2 regions of the Bradyrhizobium sp. BR2003 genome follow, and region 2 is predicted to be linked to the other one. Evidence: riboswitches for the same ligand, from Rfam matches in the RefSeq annotation. Region 2 holds a riboswitch; the other holds the start of a gene.

Region 1 (3,233 bases), on a different contig from region 2:
GCCGCCAGCCGGCCGCGAAGGCAGCAATATCGCTGTCGGAAAACGACAACACCACGAGATCGGCCGGATCCTGGCCGAGGTCCCTTGGCGTCGCGGTCTCCTCAAGGCCGCGGCTCTCGCGGAAGACGACGTGCATCAGACACCAAGCCGTGCCCTGATCGCGGCTTCATCGATGTCGGCATGTTCGCCGATCACGACGAGCTTCGACTGCCGCGCCCGGGCGCCCCAGGGCATGTCGAACTGATGCCGCACCCGCTCGCCGACCGATTGCACCAGCAGCCGCATCGGCTTGCCCTCGACCGCGATGTAGCCCTTGGCGCGCAGCACATTCTGCTCGCGCGCCAGTCCCTTGATCGAGGCGACCAGCGCGTCGACATCCGAAACTTCCGGAAGATCGATCACGACGGAATTGAAATCGTCGTGCTCGTGTTCCTCCTCGCCATCGTGATGCGACGGCCGCGCCGCGAGATCGTTTTCCGCCGCCGCCTCGAGGCCGAGGATCACGCGCGCGTCGATCGTGCCGTCGACGACGGGCAGCATCGGCACCTCGCGCGGCATCTCGGCCGCGATCACCGCTTTCGCTGCCTTGATCCCCTCCGCCCCGGCGAGATCGGCCTTGGTCAGCAGCACGAGATCGGCACAGGCGATCTGGTCCTCGAACACTTCGGACAGCGGCGTCTCGTGGTCGAGATTGTCGTCCGCTGCGCGCTGCGCGTCCACCGCGGCCGGATCAGGCGCAAACCGGCCGGCGGCGACAGCCTCGGCATCGGCCAGCGCGATCACGCCGTCGACCGTGATCCGCGAGCGGATCTCCGGCCAGTCGAACGCTTTCAGCAGCGGCTTCGGCAGCGCGAGCCCCGAGGTCTCGATCACGATGTGATCGGGCTTCACGTTCCGCGCCAGCAACTGCTCCATCGCCGGGATGAAATCATCGGCGACGGTGCAGCAGATGCAGCCATTGGCGAGCTCGACGATGTTCTCGGCCGGACAATTGGCGTCGGCGCACGACTTCAGGATGTCGCCGTCGACGCCTTCGCTGCCGAACTCGTTGACCAGCACCGCGAGCTTCTTGCCGTTGGCATTGCGGATCAGATGCTGGATCAGCGTCGTCTTGCCGGAGCCGAGAAAGCCGGTCACGACCGTGACCGGAATTTTGGCGAGCGTGGTCATTCTGCGGCCTCCGGCACGACGGCGATGGGTGGAATGCGGGCGAGCGATTGCTTGCGGAAGATTTCCGGACGGCTGCGCCACGGCACGATGCCGTCAGGCGCCGCCGCATAGGCGGAGGCACCGGCGATCACATCCGCGGCATTATCAGCGGATAAGCGGCCGTAGACATAGGACCACCGCCCCGGCGCGCTGAGCGCGACCGAGCAACCCTGGCTGCAGGCCGACAGGCATGCGACGGGAACCAGATTGACGTCATCGGGCACGCCGGCCTCGACGAGCGCGGCATGCAGGCGCGCACCGGGCGCGAGCTCACCTTCCGCCGGCGTCTGGCCGGCGCGGCAGGTGATGCAGACATGAAGTGTAACGCTCATCGCCCTTCCTGGATTGACAGCGGGAGCGATGAGGCACACGAACCGATTTTGGACAGGTTCGTTCCCCGTCGCGGAACACCCCGTCCGCCGGTCTCACAACATGCTGCGTTGGCAGGTCTCCCGGCTTGCGGAGCAGGTTTTACCCTTCGATGCCCACCTTCCCGACTCCATATGGAATCAGTGGCTTGGGTATCTCTCCGGTCACGGTCGCGGGGGCGGCTGCGCTTCGGGCGAACCTTGCGGTCATCGCCCTATCGCATTCCCTCTTCGCCTGTCGTAGGACAGGAACCAACGCAGGACCACCATTCGTCCAAGCCTCGCACTTGTCAAGCCGAAGGAACGTGATGACTTCAGATGGAAACGACGCTGCGGACGGCGCCGTCGGCACCGATTCTTCACTGGATGCGCGGCACGCGGACAAGATGGCGAAAAAGAAGGCCGCCCGCGACCGCATCATGGCGACCAAGAGCGGTGAAAAGGGCCTGATCATCGTTCATACCGGCGCCGGCAAAGGAAAATCCTCCTCCGCGTTCGGCATGATCGTGCGCTGTGTGGCGCACGGCTTTCCCTGCGCAGTGGTGCAGTTCATCAAGGGCGCCTGGGATACCGGCGAGCGCCGCCTGCTCACCGGGCATTTCGGCGATCTCTGTCAATTCCATGCGATGGGCGAAGGCTTTACCTGGGAGACGCAGGATCGCGCCCGCGACATCGCGGCAGCGCAAGCCGGCTGGGAAAAGGCCAAGCAGCTGATCGCAGATCCGAGCCTGCGCATGGTCGTGCTCGACGAGATCAACATCGCGCTACGCTACGATTATCTCGCGATTGCCGATGTCGTCGACTTCCTGACGACGTCGAAGCCGCCGATGACCCATGTCGTGCTCACCGGGCGCAACGCCAAGGAGGAGCTGATCGAGATCGCCGATCTCGTCACCGAGATGACGCTGGTGAAGCATCCGTTCCGCTCCGGCATCAAGGCCCAGCCGGGCGTCGAGTTCTGACAGACATCACCATGGCGCGCGCATTGATGATCCAGGGAGCAGGTTCCGACGTGGGCAAATCGCTCATCGTCGCCGGCCTTGCGCGCGCCGCCCGACGGCGCGGCCTGCGCGTGCTGCCGTTCAAGCCGCAGAACATGTCGAACAACGCGGCGGTGACCGTCGACGGCGGCGAGATCGGCCGCGCGCAGGCCTTGCAGGCGCTCGCCGCCGGCGTCGAGCCGCACACCGACATGAACCCGGTGCTGCTCAAGCCCGAGAGCGATGTCGGCGCCCAGATCATCGTGCACGGCAAACGGATCGCCACCGCACGCGCGCGCGAATATGCCGGCATGAAACCGTCGCTGATGGCCGCGGTGCTGGAGAGTTTTGCGCGCCTGAAGGCGCGCGCCGATCTGGTGCTGGTCGAGGGCGCCGGCAGCCCCGCCGAGATTAATTTACGCAAAGCCGATATCGCCAATATGGGCTTTGCACGTCGGGCTGACGTGCCCGTGGTGCTGGTCGGCGACATCGACCGCGGCGGCGTGATCGCGCAGCTCGTCGGCATCAAGACGGTGATCGATCCCGACGATGCCGCGATGATCCAGGGCTTTGTCATCAACAAATTCCGCGGCGATCCGACATTGTTCGATGATGGCTACCGCCTGATCGAAGAGCGCACCACCTGGCACGGCTTTGGCGTGCTGCCCTGGTTCGT
Region 2 (3,233 bases):
TCCGGTGCCGGCAATGCCGCGATGGCACCGCGCCGCGAATCGTAGGCGCCGATCTCGGGAAGATCGATCTCGCCGACCACAGGCCCGGCATAAAGTCCGGACGCCAGGGCCAGTTGCGCGATCACGGCCTGCGCGGCAACGGGGCCGCCCTTGTCGCACAGCACCTTGAGACGGCGCAGCGTCGAGACCGGCAAGGTCGAGAATTCATCCAGCCGCAGATCGTCGCGGCCATCGGCCGGCAGCACCACCAGGGCAATGCCGCGCTCCTTCGCCAGTCGATGCACCGCGGCCAGCCCGTATGACCAATAGGGCTCGCCGCCGATCAGCCGAACCAGGATGCCGCGGGCGTGCGACAGCGTCCGCTCGATATAGGTATCCACCGACAGCGGATGGCGCAGCTCCGCGAGATTGGCAAGCCGCAGCGACGGCAACGCAGCGCGGCCGCGCCGCCAGCCGGCCGCGAAGGCAGCAATATCGCTGTCGGAAAACGACAACACCACGAGATCGGCCGGATCCTGGCCGAGGTCCCTTGGCGTCGCGGTCTCCTCAAGGCCGCGGCTCTCGCGGAAGACGACGTGCATCAGACACCAAGCCGTGCCCTGATCGCGGCTTCATCGATGTCGGCATGTTCGCCGATCACGACGAGCTTCGACTGCCGCGCCCGGGCGCCCCAGGGCATGTCGAACTGATGCCGCACCCGCTCGCCGACCGATTGCACCAGCAGCCGCATCGGCTTGCCCTCGACCGCGATGTAGCCCTTGGCGCGCAGCACATTCTGCTCGCGCGCCAGTCCCTTGATCGAGGCGACCAGCGCGTCGACATCCGAAACTTCCGGAAGATCGATCACGACGGAATTGAAATCGTCGTGCTCGTGTTCCTCCTCGCCATCGTGATGCGACGGCCGCGCCGCGAGATCGTTTTCCGCCGCCGCCTCGAGGCCGAGGATCACGCGCGCGTCGATCGTGCCGTCGACGACGGGCAGCATCGGCACCTCGCGCGGCATCTCGGCCGCGATCACCGCTTTCGCTGCCTTGATCCCCTCCGCCCCGGCGAGATCGGCCTTGGTCAGCAGCACGAGATCGGCACAGGCGATCTGGTCCTCGAACACTTCGGACAGCGGCGTCTCGTGGTCGAGATTGTCGTCCGCTGCGCGCTGCGCGTCCACCGCGGCCGGATCAGGCGCAAACCGGCCGGCGGCGACAGCCTCGGCATCGGCCAGCGCGATCACGCCGTCGACCGTGATCCGCGAGCGGATCTCCGGCCAGTCGAACGCTTTCAGCAGCGGCTTCGGCAGCGCGAGCCCCGAGGTCTCGATCACGATGTGATCGGGCTTCACGTTCCGCGCCAGCAACTGCTCCATCGCCGGGATGAAATCATCGGCGACGGTGCAGCAGATGCAGCCATTGGCGAGCTCGACGATGTTCTCGGCCGGACAATTGGCGTCGGCGCACGACTTCAGGATGTCGCCGTCGACGCCTTCGCTGCCGAACTCGTTGACCAGCACCGCGAGCTTCTTGCCGTTGGCATTGCGGATCAGATGCTGGATCAGCGTCGTCTTGCCGGAGCCGAGAAAGCCGGTCACGACCGTGACCGGAATTTTGGCGAGCGTGGTCATTCTGCGGCCTCCGGCACGACGGCGATGGGTGGAATGCGGGCGAGCGATTGCTTGCGGAAGATTTCCGGACGGCTGCGCCACGGCACGATGCCGTCAGGCGCCGCCGCATAGGCGGAGGCACCGGCGATCACATCCGCGGCATTATCAGCGGATAAGCGGCCGTAGACATAGGACCACCGCCCCGGCGCGCTGAGCGCGACCGAGCAACCCTGGCTGCAGGCCGACAGGCATGCGACGGGAACCAGATTGACGTCATCGGGCACGCCGGCCTCGACGAGCGCGGCATGCAGGCGCGCACCGGGCGCGAGCTCACCTTCCGCCGGCGTCTGGCCGGCGCGGCAGGTGATGCAGACATGAAGTGTAACGCTCATCGCCCTTCCTGGATTGACAGCGGGAGCGATGAGGCACACGAACCGATTTTGGACAGGTTCGTTCCCCGTCGCGGAACACCCCGTCCGCCGGTCTCACAACATGCTGCGTTGGCAGGTCTCCCGGCTTGCGGAGCAGGTTTTACCCTTCGATGCCCACCTTCCCGACTCCATATGGAATCAGTGGCTTGGGTATCTCTCCGGTCACGGTCGCGGGGGCGGCTGCGCTTCGGGCGAACCTTGCGGTCATCGCCCTATCGCATTCCCTCTTCGCCTGTCGTAGGACAGGAACCAACGCAGGACCACCATTCGTCCAAGCCTCGCACTTGTCAAGCCGAAGGAACGTGATGACTTCAGATGGAAACGACGCTGCGGACGGCGCCGTCGGCACCGATTCTTCACTGGATGCGCGGCACGCGGACAAGATGGCGAAAAAGAAGGCCGCCCGCGACCGCATCATGGCGACCAAGAGCGGTGAAAAGGGCCTGATCATCGTTCATACCGGCGCCGGCAAAGGAAAATCCTCCTCCGCGTTCGGCATGATCGTGCGCTGTGTGGCGCACGGCTTTCCCTGCGCAGTGGTGCAGTTCATCAAGGGCGCCTGGGATACCGGCGAGCGCCGCCTGCTCACCGGGCATTTCGGCGATCTCTGTCAATTCCATGCGATGGGCGAAGGCTTTACCTGGGAGACGCAGGATCGCGCCCGCGACATCGCGGCAGCGCAAGCCGGCTGGGAAAAGGCCAAGCAGCTGATCGCAGATCCGAGCCTGCGCATGGTCGTGCTCGACGAGATCAACATCGCGCTACGCTACGATTATCTCGCGATTGCCGATGTCGTCGACTTCCTGACGACGTCGAAGCCGCCGATGACCCATGTCGTGCTCACCGGGCGCAACGCCAAGGAGGAGCTGATCGAGATCGCCGATCTCGTCACCGAGATGACGCTGGTGAAGCATCCGTTCCGCTCCGGCATCAAGGCCCAGCCGGGCGTCGAGTTCTGACAGACATCACCATGGCGCGCGCATTGATGATCCAGGGAGCAGGTTCCGACGTGGGCAAATCGCTCATCGTCGCCGGCCTTGCGCGCGCCGCCCGACGGCGCGGCCTGCGCGTGCTGCCGTTCAAGCCGCAGAACATGTCGAACAACGCGGCGGTGACCGTCGACGGCGGCGAGATCGGCCGCGCGCAGGCCTTGCAGGCGCTCGCCGCCGGCGTCGAGCCGCACACCGACATGAACCCGGTGCTGCTCA

Evidence for each region. Region 2 has a riboswitch for cobalamin ahead of E2I15_RS15685 (DUF1636 family protein). Riboswitches for the same ligand answer to the same signal wherever they lie in the genome.
Region 1: it holds a riboswitch for cobalamin, as region 2 does, so the genes downstream of both, E2I15_RS28925 (DUF1636 family protein) here and E2I15_RS15685 (DUF1636 family protein) in region 2, are expected to answer to the same signal.

Annotation. Positions count from the first base shown of each region.
Region 1 covers NZ_SMYJ01000034.1:91,426-94,658, forward strand. Annotated here, with positions in the region: gene cobN (cobaltochelatase subunit CobN) at 1-136, opposite strand, end outside; gene cobW (cobalamin biosynthesis protein CobW) at 136-1,170, opposite strand; gene E2I15_RS28925 (DUF1636 family protein) at 1,167-1,541, opposite strand; cobalamin riboswitch at 1,635-1,849, opposite strand; gene cobO (cob(I)yrinic acid a,c-diamide adenosyltransferase) at 1,886-2,539, shown strand; gene E2I15_RS28935 (cobyric acid synthase) at 2,551-3,233, shown strand, end outside.
Region 2 covers NZ_SMYJ01000021.1:49,806-53,038, forward strand. Annotated here, with positions in the region: gene cobN (cobaltochelatase subunit CobN) at 1-581, opposite strand, end outside; gene cobW (cobalamin biosynthesis protein CobW) at 581-1,615, opposite strand; gene E2I15_RS15685 (DUF1636 family protein) at 1,612-1,986, opposite strand; cobalamin riboswitch at 2,080-2,294, opposite strand; gene cobO (cob(I)yrinic acid a,c-diamide adenosyltransferase) at 2,331-2,984, shown strand; gene E2I15_RS15695 (cobyric acid synthase) at 2,996-3,233, shown strand, end outside.